DNA from 3 places in the Cellvibrio chitinivorans genome. Region 3 is predicted to be linked to each of the others. Evidence: predicted binding sites of a transcription regulator. Region 3 holds the regulator's gene; each other region holds the start of a gene.
What was found. Region 3 encodes PhoB, which activates phosphate uptake and scavenging genes when phosphate is short. Its sites were predicted from a motif close to TGTCATAAANNTGTAACA; they were not measured.
Positions count from the first base shown of each region.

Region 1 (5,452 bases), on a different contig from region 3:
CCGATTGGGCACCACTGGCGATTACCTGATAGGCACCCCCGGCGATGTATTTACCGATGCCAACATCAACAATCTGAACAACCACTTTGAAACCACCATGAGCGAAGGCTTCGGTACCGAAAGCTACGTCGCAGGTCAAATGATCGATGCCTACTACGGTATGTTTGATGCCAACTTCAACGATGCATGGCGTTTTACCGCCGGTGCTCGCTATGAAGATTACCGCACCGCAACCCTGCCCGTAGACCTGCTGGATTACACCGGTATCACCATCCAACAGTTGATCGAAAATTTAGCCAAAGAAGACCAAACCTACGCAACTCAAGATGAACGTTGGTTACCTTCGGCAGCCCTTACCTTCTTTAACGACGGCTTTATGGGCAGCGAGTCATTCCAACTGCGCTTGAGTTACGCAAAAACTGTGATTCGCCCTGACCTGCGTGAATTATCCGATGTGGTTTATATCGACCCTGAGTTGAATATGCGTATTCAGGGTAGCCCCAACCTGGTGTTCTCCACACTGGACCACTACGACATTCGCGGTGAGTGGTACTTTGATGGCGGCAACAACCTGACTGCAACCCTGTTCTATAAAGACATCACTGACCCGATTGAGCAAAAACTCAACCCAGGTTCCGATGAAGATATCGTTATGGGCTTCTATAACGCTGAATCAGGTGAAGTTTACGGTTTGGAACTCGAAGGTTTGTTGAATCTGGATTACGGCTTCTTCCTCTCGGGTAACCTCACCCTGAGCGATTCAGAAATCGTATCGCCAGAAGGCCAGGGCTTTACCAACGCGACTCGTCAAATGACCGGCCAATCGCCTTATGTACTCAATATGCAATTGGGCTATGACTCGGATGATGGCAAGCACGGTGCCGCACTGAGCTATAACATCGCTGATGAAAAAGTGTATTTTGCCGCACTTGAAACCGGCCACGACGATGCATTTGAGCAACCATTCAGCTCGCTCGATTTCACCTACTCTTTCTACCCAACCGAACAGTTAACTTTTAAGGCAAAACTGCGCAATCTGTTGGATGAAGATCGTGAAATTACTCAAGTCAGCGAATCCGGTCAGAACGTAAGTATTTTGACCCAGGAAGTGGGCACCAGTATGAGCTTAGATATCAGCTACAGCTTCTAACAATAAGGATAGGGATTATCCGGCTCATAAAGCTCTATTAAATGCTTAACAAAGCCACCTGCGGGTGGCTTTTTTGTGAGCGAAAGGAAAATCCTCTACGCACCAAAAAAGAATAAATTGAAGAAGAGAATAGAAAATTGAAAACTTATGGAATAAAAATCGATAAATAACTAAAAATTTTTATGTTTTTTCTGTTTACATCAAAAACTGTCACAAACTATTCACATAAGTGTGTTAGGTCGAGTGCTAATCTAACAATGAAGTCGGAAGTCAACGACCCAATTGGGTGCAGATTGCCGTTTAATGATTCACGAGGAGCACACTATGACTACAACTATCCTAAAAAAAGCAATTCGCTCAGCAGTAATTTTAGCGGCAATTGCCCCTCTTGCGAGTTATGCCGCGGCTTATACACCCGCAAAATTCGGCAACGCCGAAACAGTGTTAAGCAAACAAGTAACCCTGCCCGCCTCTTTTGGTGAAGGTGTTAAAACTGTAGCGGTTTATTGCCAAGCCGACATTATGAGCACCGGCAATATCAACAATGTTGACTGCTATGAAAACAGCCCCTTGGTTTCCATGCAAAATGCCACTGAATCTGCATTGAAATCTGCAACCTTTGAACCTGCAACTATTGATGGCAAAGCGGTTCCAGTCAGAATGCAAATGCGCGTTGTATATTCACTCGGCGGAACTCAAGCGCCCATTGTTTTACTGCCCAACTTGGGAACTTTACAGTCTCAATACGGCACTCACTATTTCGCACCGCAAGAGCGTTTGGACACCAACGATTGGTATGCAAACTACAGCACTAAAGAACACGGCTCAGGAAAATTATTTTTCGCCGAAGGTAAAACCACGCGCGTAATGGCAAATGTCGAAGCGGATGGAAAAGTAGAAACCGTGAGTACAATTGAAGCAGCAATGCGCAAAAAAGCCGATGCCGAAAGCATTGAAAGCTCACTCAAAAAATCCAAGTTTATTCCTGGATTCGTAGAGAACAAACCAACTGCCATGCACTATATTGCGGTAGTTAACTACCAACAATAATGCGATCAGCAACTTGGTTAAACAAAAAGACCGCTTAATCGCGGTCTTTTTTTAGCTTATTTCAGGCAGGAAAACTCAATCACCAACAGAATTTTATTTTTCGCTCTTGGGCGATATTTTTCACCTTTCACGGCAAAACCATCCGGGCAAATTTCCATTGCATCAGGCAACAACTGCGCACGCGCATCTGACACGCGGGACCATTTAGTAACCTCAACCGATAATTCATGAACCGCACCAAACTGAGCAGCACCATTAACGGATTGCGCTTGCGTTGCCGCTGCAGCCCCACTAGCTGCAATCGTTGTAGTAGCAACCGCAGTTCCAGTTTCACTCTTATTCATTGCGTTGTGCAGATAACCGTTTAATCCTTCATTGCTGTAGTCACATTCTTTTTGATTAACGTTCATTGCGTCTGCTGCATCCACAGCAGGCACACATTCTTCCTCAGCAAAAACTGGCAGAGCAGCACTAAAAACCATTAAAAAAATTGCTAAATGTTTCATCAGTTTCTCCTATAACAGTATCAACATCAGTCAGCAGAACCCTAAAACAACAAAGGGTGCATGAGGCACCCTTTGTACTTTCAAACTAATTCAAAAAACGAATTAGAATTTGAAATCCATACCAATACCAGCGTACTTATCATCACGGTATCTGTCAGTTGTCGCCAGATCAGGCATACCATTTTCTACTTGAGTATAGTAGCCGTACAGAGTGGCACTCTTGGTCATCTTATAGTCCAAGCCCAAGCTCGCAGTTTTCCCGTCAACAAATCTAACGTCAGAATCGCCATATTGGGCTTTTAATGCCCACTTGTCAGTCATGTTCCACAATACAGATGCCAATACACCGTCTTCGTCAATCTCTACCAATTCGACAGCATTACCCTGATATTCAGCACTTGGTCCCTCGTAGCTTTCACCCAATACACCAAATTGGAAAGCACCCAAAGTCAAGCGAGCTACAGCGCGAATCAAATCCACACCGTCCAATCCAACGTCTTGATCAGTCGCGATCGCAGCATAAAACATCGGGCTGGTGTAGCTAAATGAGGCCGACACACCCTCGGAGCGTTCACATTCCACAGAGGTTAAAACATTACATGCAAGAGTTACGTTGTCACGCTCAGGGGTAGCATAAGCCACAGACGCAGAGAAGCCACCACCGAAGGAAGGGGTTACGTATTGAACGATGTTGCTGGCACGAACTTCACCTTTAAAAATACTGGTGAGATCGCCTTCCAGATCATTGAACAAATCCACTTTTTCTTGAGCTACTTTAGTTGGGGTGTCGAAGTGACCGCCCATAATCGTACCGGCACTGCCTTGTAAACCTAAAAAGATATTACGCTGGCCGAAAGTCTGGCTGCCGTTGGCGCCATCATCAACTTCGGTTTGATATTCAAACTGATAAATAATTTTCAGCTGGGAGTTTACTTCTTCACTTCCTTTGATACCGATGCGAGAAGCGTTGCTAACCAACTCAACTTTGCTGCCATCTGCCTGAAGACCGTTAGCTGCTGAAAGCTCAGCCTCGTCAGTACTTTGCAAAGCAACGTTAGCTTTACCGTAAACGACAACATCGGCAAATGCACCGACAGGTACGAGGGAAGCTAATGCCACGGCCAATAATGTTTTTTTCATGGAGTTGTCTCCTGGTTTTGTGTGTTTAATGTTCATTTCCTGAACAATAGGGAATCAGGTCTGTAAGAAAAAATGACACTTGCATTTCAAATGTGTTGCCATTGTGTGACTAGATGATTACAAAATTATGACAGGCACCCAAACAGCGGCGATGGATTATATAAAGAAAAAATCAGGCATTTTGTGATTAAGCGATGTTTTAGATCAAATTCCCTATTTTTTTGCACAATTTTTGCGGTTTTAGTAATCAAAACGACACCAATCGTCCGATAAACCTGATCTAAACGTACAAAACTCAACCAAAATGGCTAATTACTCCCAAACCATAAAGCTCTTTGATTAAGGTTTGTGCATCGCTTGTAGAAATACTCTTCGCACCTGTTTGCAGTTCAGTTGCGATCATTTCCACTACATCAATAAGACGTAAAGGACTGGCCTGTAGAAGGGATAAAAGCCGCTGGGTTAACAGGCTCACCTCCATAAAACAAACTTTATCGTCACGATTACGATAAACCAGCAAGTGTGTTTGCGATCCAAATTGCGGAAGAAAATGAGGGGAAATTTTATGAACGGGATATTGGTAGGATAAATTAGCCACCAAAGGTGACACGAAAGGTATTGCATTAAGCAACTCCAGCGGTAGAGTCCCTGCCTTCGGGATCTCATCTTCACTAACATCGAGTGCCAGCTCAATCCACTCGTAATGAGCAAGCTCCAGCAAGAATGCCGGATCACCTTCACGAAGCCCTCGCTCTTGCGCTAAATAATGCAAAAACTCTTCGCTGATTTCTAAAAAATAAGGTGTTTTGCATTCATGGTGATGAATAAAATCGCGCACCATGCTGTGCCATTTTGAATCATCCAGTATCGAACGCAGTACGGGAAAAACGGTAGCGATCAAACTTTCGATATTGTTGTAAACCAGCTCGCGATAAATCCCCATACGCCGATCTTCCATCCCATCCGGTGCCGGATATTCAGTCGGCGCGCGCATATGTCTGGCAAATGTCAATTGTGTTTCCTGAAAGGATTTCATTGACCCGGCTCCTGCATCGATGCAGAAAATTTGTGCTGGCGCTTTTTAATCTCATCCAACTCGGCCATCAATTCAGGTAGAGGGGGAATATTAAAATCGCGTTCAAGTAACGTCGGCTTTACACCAAATAATTCATAGCTTTTTTCCAGCAATTGCCACACAGATGCAATCACCGGTGTACCGTGCGTATCTACACGCAAATCCTCAGCTTCATGGTAATGCCCTGCGATATGAATATAGGCGGTTCGCTCTCCGGGTAAACTGGCGAGAAATTCATAGGGATCGTAACCATGATTAATGCTGTTGACGTAGATATTATTAACATCCAATAAAAGCGCACAGTCCGCCTTGTTAATCACAGCATTGATAAATTCGCTTTCACTCATCTCTTGTTGAGGCGCGCAATAGTAAGAGGAATTTTCTATCGCGATACGCTGGCCGAGAATATCCTGCGCACGTTGAATACGTTCAGCGACGTAATCGACAGCTTCTTCAGTGAAGGGGATTGGTAATAAATCGTAGAGCTGACCGGAATCGCTGCAATAACTTAAATGCTCGCTGTAATAGCGA
Region 1 covers NZ_JAYKKN010000004.1:352,335-357,786, forward strand. The annotation lists gene SPL68_RS13500 (TonB-dependent receptor domain-containing protein) at 1-1,150, shown strand, start outside; gene SPL68_RS13505 (energy transducer TonB) at 1,475-2,200, shown strand; gene SPL68_RS13510 (hypothetical protein) at 2,257-2,706, opposite strand; gene SPL68_RS13515 (porin) at 2,809-3,846, opposite strand; gene SPL68_RS13520 (HvfC family RiPP maturation protein) at 4,142-4,882, opposite strand; gene SPL68_RS13525 (HvfB family MNIO-type RiPP peptide maturase) at 4,879-5,452, opposite strand, start outside.
Region 1: the regulator PhoB is predicted to act here: its motif matches at 3,962-3,979, upstream of SPL68_RS13515 (porin).

Region 2 (5,452 bases), on a different contig from region 3:
TTGGATTAATTTTGCACAACCGCTTTTTCGCTTGGCTGTTATTTTGCAAACAGGCCGTTTAGCGATACTTCTTTCTCGAAACTTTCCTTCCACAATTTTTGTTGCAAATCGCGGATATTTTCGCCACCGTCATTCATCAACCAATTGACCAATGCTTTGGCCACATCGGGATAATGACGCGGGCTTACAGGTGGTTTTATTGGTAACCATTTGCTCAAGGTTTCCACATCAAACTTTTTAGCGACTTGGCCATAGCCTAATTTTTCCAGCGCCAGCGCATTGGATTTTTGTTCCATTTGTCCGGCAACCGGCTGCACTAATATTTTTTTGCCCAAGTGAATTGCTTCGCTTGGCAATTCAAAACCTGCACTACAAATAACGCCTTCACAGCGGTGTAAATCCACTTGAAACCCTTCGCGCGAAAACGGGCGCACATGAATATGGCCTTCGTCATAAGCAGCTGGAACGGGTTGATAAACGAAAAACTCATACTCAGGAAATTGGCGCAATTGCGGCACTATATCTTCCAAGCCTGCAAACGGTAGGTATACCAAATAGTGCTTGGGGATTGAGATGTTCGGGTAATTCGATGGCTCAACCAAGGGCGGTAAAATCGGCTGATTAAAGTGATGCCAATGCAAGCCAATTGCCTGTGTAACTGGTGCAAAATTATGCATAAACCAGTCGGTGACAAAATTGCTATCTGCTTTGGGAATGTCGTAAAAAAATGCATTCTGATGCGAGATGCCAATGACTTTTTTACCGGCGCGTTTTGCAGCCCAAGCCGATACTGGTTCAAAATCATTGATAATAAAATCGTAGCCTTCGACGTTTACTTTTTTAGTATCCTGATAAAGCTGGGCGATGTTGGAAGTGAGAGCGGTTTTTACGTACTGCACTCTGCCATTTTGCGTGGCAAAGGTGAGCCCTCGATAAGATTGAAAATCACCGAAGGCTTCCATATCAAAAAACTTTTCGCGTTCACGCCCGGAAAAAACCCAATCAACTTGTGCTCCTACACTGGCAAAAGCCTTGGCCATGATGCGCGCGCGCGTGGTGTGGCCATTACCTGTCCCTTGAACTCCGTACAATATTTTCATGCAGTCTCGCTTGATAATGGATTGAAAATTATTCAGTTGCTTGGGTTAATTAAAAGCGTATTTAGTGCAGCGCAAGAATTAACGAGTGCAAATAAATTCCCCAAAATGCGCAAGTACTACCAAGGATGGCGCCAGCGACTAAATCGGTGGGGTAGTGCACGCCGAGCAGCACACGGCTCATGCCGATTGCGCTGGCCCAGATAAAACAGGGAATAGCAAACAGTGGGTAAAAATTAAAAACCAAACAGGCAAATACAAAAGCCGCAGCGGTATGGCCGGATGGAAAACTGAATTGATCCGATGGCGTAATCCAGGCTTGATAAGTCGTAATTTTTACCGCGGGGCGATCGCGTTTGATGAGATTTTTTAGCAGCAGATAGAGGCTTACATCAAACACGTAAGCGATAATTCCGGCCCAGAAAAACTGAGTGCCGTAAGTCGGTTCAAGCGCTAGTAGAAACAGAGCGACAATAAGATAGAGTGGGCCATCACCCGTCTTGGAAACAAATCTGACGGAGCGGCGATATTGAAAGCCTTTGGTGACATGCACCCATAAAAAGGCGAGGGTATCCAAGTGGTGGACGCGCTGTAATAAAGTGTTCATGATTCACCGCCGTTTTAACCGGTTGCTGATGAAATCCTGCGGACAAGGCCACCAAGTCCGCGTCCATCTATTAGTAACATTGCTGTGTGACTATTGTGTGACGGCTTTAAATGGCTGCCATGAAATCAATGTGTAGTGATCATTCCTGCGGAGGTAATGAATGAGTAAACCTGGCAAAACCGGTATCGCACGTATCATCGATGCATTTGGCTATTCGATGAAAGGCTTTGCAGCGGTTTGGAAATATGAGGCTGCATTTCGGCAGGAGGTGGTGCTGGCAATTATTTTGATACCTACGGCCTTCTGGTTGGCGCAGACCCATATTGAGCTTATTTTGCTTATCAGTAGTGTGTTTTGGGTGCTAATGGCTGAGCTTGCTAACTCGTCAGTGGAGGCAGTAGTGGATCGCACCGGCTCCGAGCGCCACGAGTTGTCTGGGCGCGCTAAAGACATAGGTTCGGCCTTGGTATTTATAAGCCTGTTATTGCTGGCAATAGTCTGGGGAATAGTGGCATTTAATCGATTTGGTTAATTGCTGTGCGCTTCAGCCACTATTGAGATAAACCCCAAGCCCCGGCCTGAGTGCCGGGGCTTTTGTTTTGCGGACTTTCTTTTATTGAATTGGCTCGGCTTGATTGCAGTGGTGATGGCTTTAGGGTAAATTACACAAATCGGTTAATTATCATATTTATATGCACTATTGCGACTTTCTATAAGAATCCATATGACTGAAGAATTTTCTGTAAACGAACATCCTCATCGCCGCTATAACCCGCTTACGGGAGAATGGCTGCTGATTTCCCCGCATCGCACCAAACGCCCTTGGCAGGGGCAGCAAGAAGAGAATCAATGGCCGGACAGTCCGGCGCATGATCCGGCTTGTTATCTCTGCGCGGGCAATAAGCGTATGGGCGGCGAGTTTAATCCGAATTACAAAAACACCTTTGTATTCACCAATGACTTTGCGGCGCTGATGCCATCGGTCCCAGATGCTCCAGCTAGCAGTGATGCGCTGTTTCAAATTCAATCTGAACATGGCACCAGCCGCGTTATTTGTTTTTCCGCGGATCACAGTAAAACCCTGCCGCTGTTAAATGATGAAGAAATGGCGGCGGTTATCAGCACCTGGATGACCGAAGCGGCTGACCTCGGCAAGCAGTACGCCAGCGTGCAGATTTTTGAGAACAAAGGCGCGGTCATGGGCTGCTCCAATCCTCATCCGCATGGCCAGATTTGGGCGCAATCGCAGCTGCCGACGCTAGTAAATAAAGAGGATGAATTACAGCGCGATTATCACGATAAACACGCTGTTCCGCTGTTGCTCGATTACGCGCAAAAAGAATCTGCCAATGGCGAGCGCGTAGTAGTTGAAAACGATGACTGGTTGGTGGTGGTTCCATTTTGGGCTGCTTGGCCGTACGAGACATTGCTGCTGCCGAAGCACAAGCTGGCGCGCATCACCGATTTAACCGAAGCTCAGCAATTAAGCCTTGGCGCCATATTGCGTGACATCACCGCCCGCTATGACAACCTGTTCGAATGCTCCTTCCCCTATTCAATGGGATGGCATGGCGCACCTTTCCTGTCGGATGACACTGCTCACTGGCAGTTGCATGCGCATTTTTATCCGCCGCTATTGCGCAGCGCGAGCGTGCGTAAGTTTATGGTGGGTTACGAAATGTTGGCTGAACCGCAGCGCGATTTATCGCCTGAACAAGCGGCTGAACGTTTGCGTCAACAAACTCCTGTTCATTTTCGATTGAGGTAAGACGAGCGTGAAGACTCTCTCTAACGCTCGTATGAGCGAATTATTTACAAATTATTTTGGTGTTCCACCTGTTGCGGTGGTTAAAGCGCCTGGTCGCGTCAATCTGATTGGCGAGCACACGGACTACAACGGCGGTTTTGTGCTGCCAGCAGCAATCAACTATCACACCTATATCGCTTTTGCCCCGCGCGATGACCGCAAACTGCGTTTGGTAGCCTACAACTTTGATAACGAATTAGTCGTTATCGATCTGGATGCGACCCAAGTACATGATGCCGATGCCTCATGGAGCAACTATGTGCGCGGTGTTGTGCAAGAGATGCGCAAGCAAGGCTTTGCTCTCGCAGGTGGCGACTTATATATCGCGGGTGATCTGCATTCCGGTGCTGGATTGAGCAGTTCGGCATCACTTGAGATGGCACTGATTCGCGCCTTCACCTCGCTCAGCGGTGAAACCGTTGATCCAACCCAGGCGGCGTTGATGGGGCAGGCGGCAGAGAACAATTTTGTCGGCTGTAACTGCGGCATTATGGATCAGCTGATTTCAGCGCGCGGTCAGGAAAACTCGGCATTGCTAATCGACTGTCAGGATTTATCTACTCGTGCCGTATCCGTGCCAGCCGATTGGGAAATTCTGATCGTGCACAGCGGTGTTAAGCGCGGTTTGGTGGATAGCGAATACAACCAGCGTCGCCAGCAATGTGAGCAGGCGGCGGCCTATTTTGGTCAGTCGTCCTTGCGCGCTGTTGAGTTGTCGCAACTGCTTGCGGCAGAAGGCAAGTTGGATGATTTAAGTTTCCGTCGTGCGCGCCACGTGTTGACTGAAAATCAGCGCACGCTGGATGCAGCAAAAGCCTTATCGGAAGCTAATCTGGCGGGTCTGGTTAAGGTGATGGCAGAGTCCCATGCGTCTATGCGCGATGATTTTAATATCACCGTGCCTGCCATAGATACCTTGGTAAACATTCTGGCGGTTGCCGGTGAAGGCAAAGCAGGTGCGCGCATGACTGGCGGCGGCTTTGGCGGCTGTGTGGTTGCCGTTGCACCGGCTGCGGTTATCCCGCAATTGGTGACGGCAGTTGAATTGCGCTATCAGGAGCAAACGGGCTGTGAGCCAACGATTATTCGCGCCAAGGCGAGTGCTGGGGCTTTTGCCTAAGTTTTTAAATCTCGATGTGATTTTTTGTCGTTTTACCCCGCTTCTGCGGGGTTTTTTATGGCTGGTGTTTAGGGAATTTGCAGGCTAGTGGCGGGTTTTGTTGCTGTTATCAGTACCTTTTGCAAAGGCTTGATAATCCTCGGCAATACTGCGGTCTTCGGTGCGGCGTTCAGTCGATTTACGGCGTTTGCGATGGTAGAGATCCAGCGGCATGTTTTTGCAGGGGTCGCTATCCAAGCGGCGATCATGTCCTTTGCGGCGGTCGAAAAAAATCTTGTGATCACTCATGGCGGATACTTCTTTAATCAGTCTGTTGATCGCTAATCGGGTAATTTAACTCGCTGCAAATTGTCTCAAATCAAACACAGTGTAGATCTTTGCCGTTAAAATGCGCCGAGTTTTTTTGCATAACCACAGGTGCAGATAGTTTTCCTTCAATCCTTGTGGATGCAGTCGCATTATTGAAAGCCGCATTACCTAAACGCTTTACCTAACAAGAGCAACGCTATGAATCCCGTAGAAGGCCGCATCCATACCAAACTGAGTGCCAGTTTTGAGCCAGTACATCTGGAAGTAATTAATGAGAGCTATATGCACTCAGTACCGCCCGGTTCGGAAACCCACTTTAAAGTGGTGTTGGCTTCTGCAGCGTTTGTTGACAAGCGCCAGGTGCAGCGCCATCAAGCTATCTATGCCTGTTTGGCCGAGGAGCTGCAATCTGGTGTTCACGCCTTGGCATTGCATACCTTTAGCCCAGAAGAGTGGCAGGCGAGTGCGCAGGTTCCTGCATCGCCCCAGTGCTTGGGTGGCAGCAAACACGA
Region 2 covers NZ_JAYKKN010000002.1:147,834-153,285, forward strand. The annotation lists gene arfB (alternative ribosome rescue aminoacyl-tRNA hydrolase ArfB) at 1-9, shown strand, start outside; gene SPL68_RS07265 (MJ1255/VC2487 family glycosyltransferase) at 39-1,100, opposite strand; gene SPL68_RS07270 (phosphatase PAP2 family protein) at 1,162-1,704, opposite strand; gene SPL68_RS07275 (diacylglycerol kinase) at 1,865-2,236, shown strand; gene SPL68_RS07280 (UDP-glucose--hexose-1-phosphate uridylyltransferase) at 2,429-3,472, shown strand; gene galK (galactokinase) at 3,480-4,631, shown strand; gene SPL68_RS07290 (hypothetical protein) at 4,716-4,919, opposite strand; gene SPL68_RS07295 (BolA family protein) at 5,139-5,452, shown strand, end outside.
Region 2: the regulator PhoB is predicted to act here: its motif matches at 1,790-1,807, upstream of SPL68_RS07270 (phosphatase PAP2 family protein).

Region 3 (5,452 bases):
CAAAAACTTCTGCGCCGCGACCTGGGTAGGGACGATCAAGGCGCTGGTAGATGCAGGCTATCGCGTAGTGACGGCCGACCAGATCGGCTTTTGCAAATCCAGCAAACCTGCGCATTATCAATTCAGTTTCCAGCAGTTAGCGGCAAATACCCGCGCGTTGCTCGACTCTATCGGCGTCAATCAAGTCACGGTGATGGGGCACTCCATGGGCGGCATGCTCGCCACCCGCTTTGCGCTTATGTACCCGCAGCAAACCGAACAACTGGTGATGGTAAACCCCATCGGCCTTGAGGATTGGAAAGCACTGGGCGTGCCTTATCGCAGTGTGGATGACTGGTACAAACGCGATCTGAATACCAGCGCCGAGGGCATCCGCAAGTATCAGTTATCGACTTATTACGCTGGCAAGTGGCGCCCGGAGTTTGACCAATGGGTGGAGATGCAGGCGGGCATGTATCGCGGCAAAGGCAAGGAGCTGGTGGCGTGGAATTCGGCGCTGACCGCCGACATGATTATGAGCCAGCCGGTGGTTTACGAATTCCCGCAACTGAAAATGCCGACATTGCTCTTGATTGGTGAGCTAGACAATACCGCCTTAGGCAAAGACGCCGCACCCCCTGAGCTGCAAAAAACCTTGGGCAACTATAAAAAACTCGGGCGTTTAACAGCGCAAGCCATTCCACGTGCGACACTGGTTAACTTCGCGGATTTAGGCCACTCGCCACAAATCCAAGCGCCAGAGCGTTTTCATCAGGCTTTATTAAAAGAACTAGCGCGATAACACTTTTTTGCGAAATGTTTACACTGTCATAAATTTGTAACACTGAAATTATTTAATACTCTGCAACATTAGCTTCACAAAACTGTGCGGCATTCAGCTGTTATTTCAGGTAGAACTTATATGACCGGTCGTAAAATCCTTATCGTTGATGATGAATCTGCAATCCGCGATATGCTGCGCGTGGCCTTGGAAATGGCCGAATATCATGTCATGGAAGCGAGCAATGCCCAGGATGCTCACGGCCTGATTATCGATGAAAAACCCGATTTGATTCTGCTCGACTGGATGATGCCCGGCACCAGCGGGATCGAATTGGCGCGCCGCTTAAAGCGCGATGAAGTGACCGTGAATATCCCGATCATCATGCTTACCGCCAAAGGCGAGGAAGACAACAAGATTCAAGGTCTGGAAGTGGGCGCGGATGATTACATCACCAAGCCTTTCTCGCCGCGCGAACTGGTTGCCCGCCTGAAAGCGGTATTGCGCCGCGCCGATCCACAAATCACCTCCGCACCGATTACCGTGCAAGGTCTCTGCCTCGACCCCGCCAGCCACCGCGTCACTATTAATGACCAGTCGGTGGATATGGGCCCGACCGAATATCGTTTACTGGAATTTTTCCTGACCCATCAGGAAAGAGCCTATACTCGCAGCCAGTTACTGGATCACGTCTGGGGCGGCAATGTGTATGTGGAAGAGCGCACGGTTGATGTGCATATCCGCCGCCTGCGCAAAGCCCTGACTGTGGATGGCCACGAAGACCTGATCCAGACAGTGCGCGGTACCGGTTATCGTTTCTCTACCCGTATCGAAGCCTGATTCACTGAATTCGTCGCAAAGTCGGGACACCACTGCAAGACACGCCGTGAATACATCCCTGTAGGCTCATCTTCGACATCCATGTCTCAGACGGTCTTACAGCGGTGCCCCGACCTTGCTACCGCTATGTGCCACGAGGTTGTCGGTCTTGTTAAAAGGTTTCAGCGCTGAACTCCAGCGCATTCTCATTATCCTCGCCATTTGCAGCCTGATCGGCTTTGTTACCGGCAATATTGCTGTTTGGTTGCTGATCGGCTGCGTCATTTTCATCCTGCTGATGTTGCGCCAGATGCGCCGCCTCAACCAATGGATTGTGTCCCAGCAGACTGAATACCCGCCCGAAGCCAGCGGCATTTGGGGGCAGATTTTCGACAATATCTACAAGCTGCAAAAACAACAGCGCGATGAAAAAGAAAACCTGCAAGCGGTGATCAAACGGATTCAGGAGATCAGCTCGGCACTCAAAGACGGTCTACTGATTCTGGATGCGCGCGGCCATTTGGACTTTTGGAACCCGGCGGCGCACCGCATGCTCGCGCTGCACGCCAAAGATCAGGGGCAGTCGGTAATCAACTTTATCCGCCACCCCAGATTTGTCGCCTATTTTGAAGAGGGCAATTTCAGCGAACCGCTGGAGCTGCCATCGCCGCGCTTTAACTCCCGCCACCTGCAATTCCAGATCACCCAATTTGGCAAAGGCGAGCGCTTGATTGTGGTACGCGATGTGACGCAACTACATAACCTCGAACAGATGCGACAGGACTTTATCGCCAACGTCTCCCACGAACTGCGCACCCCGCTGACGGTGATCAACGGCTATGTGGAAACCCTCGCCGATAACAACACCACCCCCAGCTGGGATAAACCCCTGCAACAAATGATGCAGCAGGCCAAGCGCATGTCGCTACTGATCAACGACCTGCTGGTGCTCTCCAAGCTTGAGACGACAGAAGCAGGGCACAATCACAAGCCGATCAATATTGAACAGCTGCTCACCATCGTCAAAAGCGAGGCGGATGTGCTGAGCAAAGACAAATCCCAGCAGCTGACGCTGATCTGCAACAACACCACTAAACCGCTGATGCTGTCGGGCAATGAAAAGGAGCTGCACAGCGCCTTCTCCAATCTGGTCACCAACGCCATCAAATACACCCCCAATGAAGGCAAGGTGAGCATTCTGCTATGGCAGGATCAAAAACACTTTTACATTTCCGTCAGCGATAACGGCCCGGGCATTGAAGCCCAGCACATCCCACGCCTGACCGAACGCTTCTACCGCGTTGATGCCAGCCGCAACAGCGGCACCGGCGGCACGGGGTTAGGCTTGGCGATTGTAAAACACGTATTGATGCGCCACGAAGCCGAGCTGAAAATCACCAGTGAAGTAGGCAAAGGCAGCGTATTTATCTGTGTTTTTCCGCTGCAGGAATAGAAACCAATAGACAGCCAATTCAGGTTTGGCGCTAAAACCATTAGCTATAGATATCCCCAAAAGTACCTTTTTTGATCTAACAAGCGCTTATTTCTGGGCTAAGTTATAGAACTGTGTCGCATAAAATATGTGTAAAATGCACGGTTCCTACTATCAAAACAGGAGTTTTTATGACTAATAAATTTAAATTTGGGCTAATTTCTGTATCTGTAATGACCTTGGTCGCCTGTGGTGGAGGCGGTAGCGGCGGTGGTAATAAGTCATCTGCGCCAACCAGCAGCGTGGCTCCCATCAGCTCTAGTTCCAGCTCTATATCTTCAGTAACTTCCAGCGCCCCAGCTACCTCCTCATCTTCCAGCGTAGTAGAAGCCAGCTCCAGCTCAGTAGAGAACAGCTCTGTTGAGGCCAGCAGTTCCAGTTCAAGCGATGCTAACAGTTCCAGCATGGAGAGCAGCTCCAGCCAGACCGGTGGCACTATCAGCTCTACCCCGACGACGTCTTCATCTTCCAGCCCGGTAGCCACCAGCTCCAGCTCAGTCGCAAGCAGTTCTGTTGTGTCCAGCAGCTCGATCAATAGCAGCAGTTCAAGCATGGACAGCAGCTCCAGCCTGAACAACAGCAGTTCCAATTCCAGCAGCTCTGCCGCTGCAGGGACTACCACCTTCACGGTAACAATCAGCTCACCCGAGCTGGATGATGTTGCAGCACTCGCTAAAACCGGCCGCAGTGCCAAAGCACATAAAACTGAAGAGATTCTGCCGCTCAATCAACTGGCTGTAGTCGTTGTTGATCTTGCGGGCAATGTGCTTGAAACCATCCCACTGGATGAAAATAACTCCTCCCAAAACGCAGACGGTTCCTGGTCTATCAACGTACCCGGCTACCCACAGCTTGACTGTATCGTAGTTGCCGACCTGAACGGTCCTATCACGGTCTTCCAACCAGGCGAGAATGTGTTTGAAAGCAGCGATCTACTGTTAACCCCTACCACCAGCGAAGACTTGGAAGTTAGCCTTGCTTCAACTGCGGCATATCAAAACTTTTTGGATAGTCTCGGCGGTGAAGGCACCTTTGACGATCTCGGACTGGATGTGAATGATCCTACCCAGCTCACCGTATTGCAAAACCTGATCGAAACCGTTGCCGATGTATTGGAAGATCAAGTTTTTGTAGGCGCAACCAGCATCACTCAGGCATTGGCGCAAGTGCAGCAACAAGTTGCCGGAATCGTTCAGGTTGAAGCGACCAACGTCACCAATTCACTACCTCTAGCAACCAACACTCTGGCTACCGGCCTGAGTGCTGGCGGCGGCATCTACTGGATTGAGGGCTATGAGCCAAGTGAAATTTATTACGGCGGTTTTCCTGCGCTGAATACCCCAGAGCAAGAGCAGTATTACGATGGCGAAACATTCCAGCTACTGCCCGAGTACGAGCTGGATGGTCAGGTGGTATTAACTGAGTCAGGCTGGGTTATCTCTAATGACATTTTCCAAGCCACTGCCCTAAATGAAGACGGTTCTGTCACTTTGGGCGCTGCCGATGCACCAACCAACAGTGTGAACGCCAAGGCAACGCAAGTGATCAATTTGAGCGGCCGCTCAATCTCTACCTTCTTCAATGCCTACGGTGATACCCGCGGTCTGGTGTCGCAGATCAATCCTGCCAACAACTTTGCTCAAGGTGCACTGGGCTACCGCATTACCATCCAAAGCACCAATGAGCTTTACACCCTCTGGTATAACGCGGGTTACGACTATGGCAATGGCCTTATCTGCCCTTGGGATAAGAATGGTGATGGCGAGTTAAACGACTCACCGAGCAGCTTTGGCGGCAACTGTGAAACCGTCAACTATGTCGGTTGGACAGCTGAGGGTTGGGCACAAACCAGCAGCGTGCTTGAGACTTTGGCTGAGCTCATTTCGCCCGACGTAGAACCCGGCACTCAAGGCGCCAAACTGGTGACTATCGACTGGCCTAACGGCGAGGTTATTGGCGTGCAATTGCTGGACAACGACGACAAAACTGTCCACTTCTATTTGCACAACTGGAACGAGAGCAGCCCAACCTTGTTGGCAACCACTACCTGGTCACAATTGACCCTTCCCTACCTGGAAGGCGATGAGGCCAATGCCATTGGTTTTGCCATTCCGGAAAGTGTGCTGGCTGTAGGTGATTTTGATTCAGACGAGCACTATGTTGTCTTTACGGTACATGATGGCTTGGTTCGCCGCGGCGACAAAGCTGACGAAGGCGAAACGCTGGAAACCGGCACATTGGTACTCAATGGCGCAGCTAAAAATAATCTGCTGGCGGCGTTTGACTATCAACCGGCCATCGCTGGCACTTGGGTTATCGGCGGTGACTACCTGATGTTCCGCAAAGACGGCACTTTCGCGCAGGTAAAAGTCAGCAATGAA
Region 3 covers NZ_JAYKKN010000001.1:761,676-767,127, reverse strand. The annotation lists gene SPL68_RS03250 (alpha/beta fold hydrolase) at 1-781, shown strand, start outside; gene phoB (phosphate regulon transcriptional regulator PhoB) at 902-1,600, shown strand; gene phoR (phosphate regulon sensor histidine kinase PhoR) at 1,749-3,032, shown strand; gene SPL68_RS03235 (hypothetical protein) at 3,203-5,452, shown strand, end outside.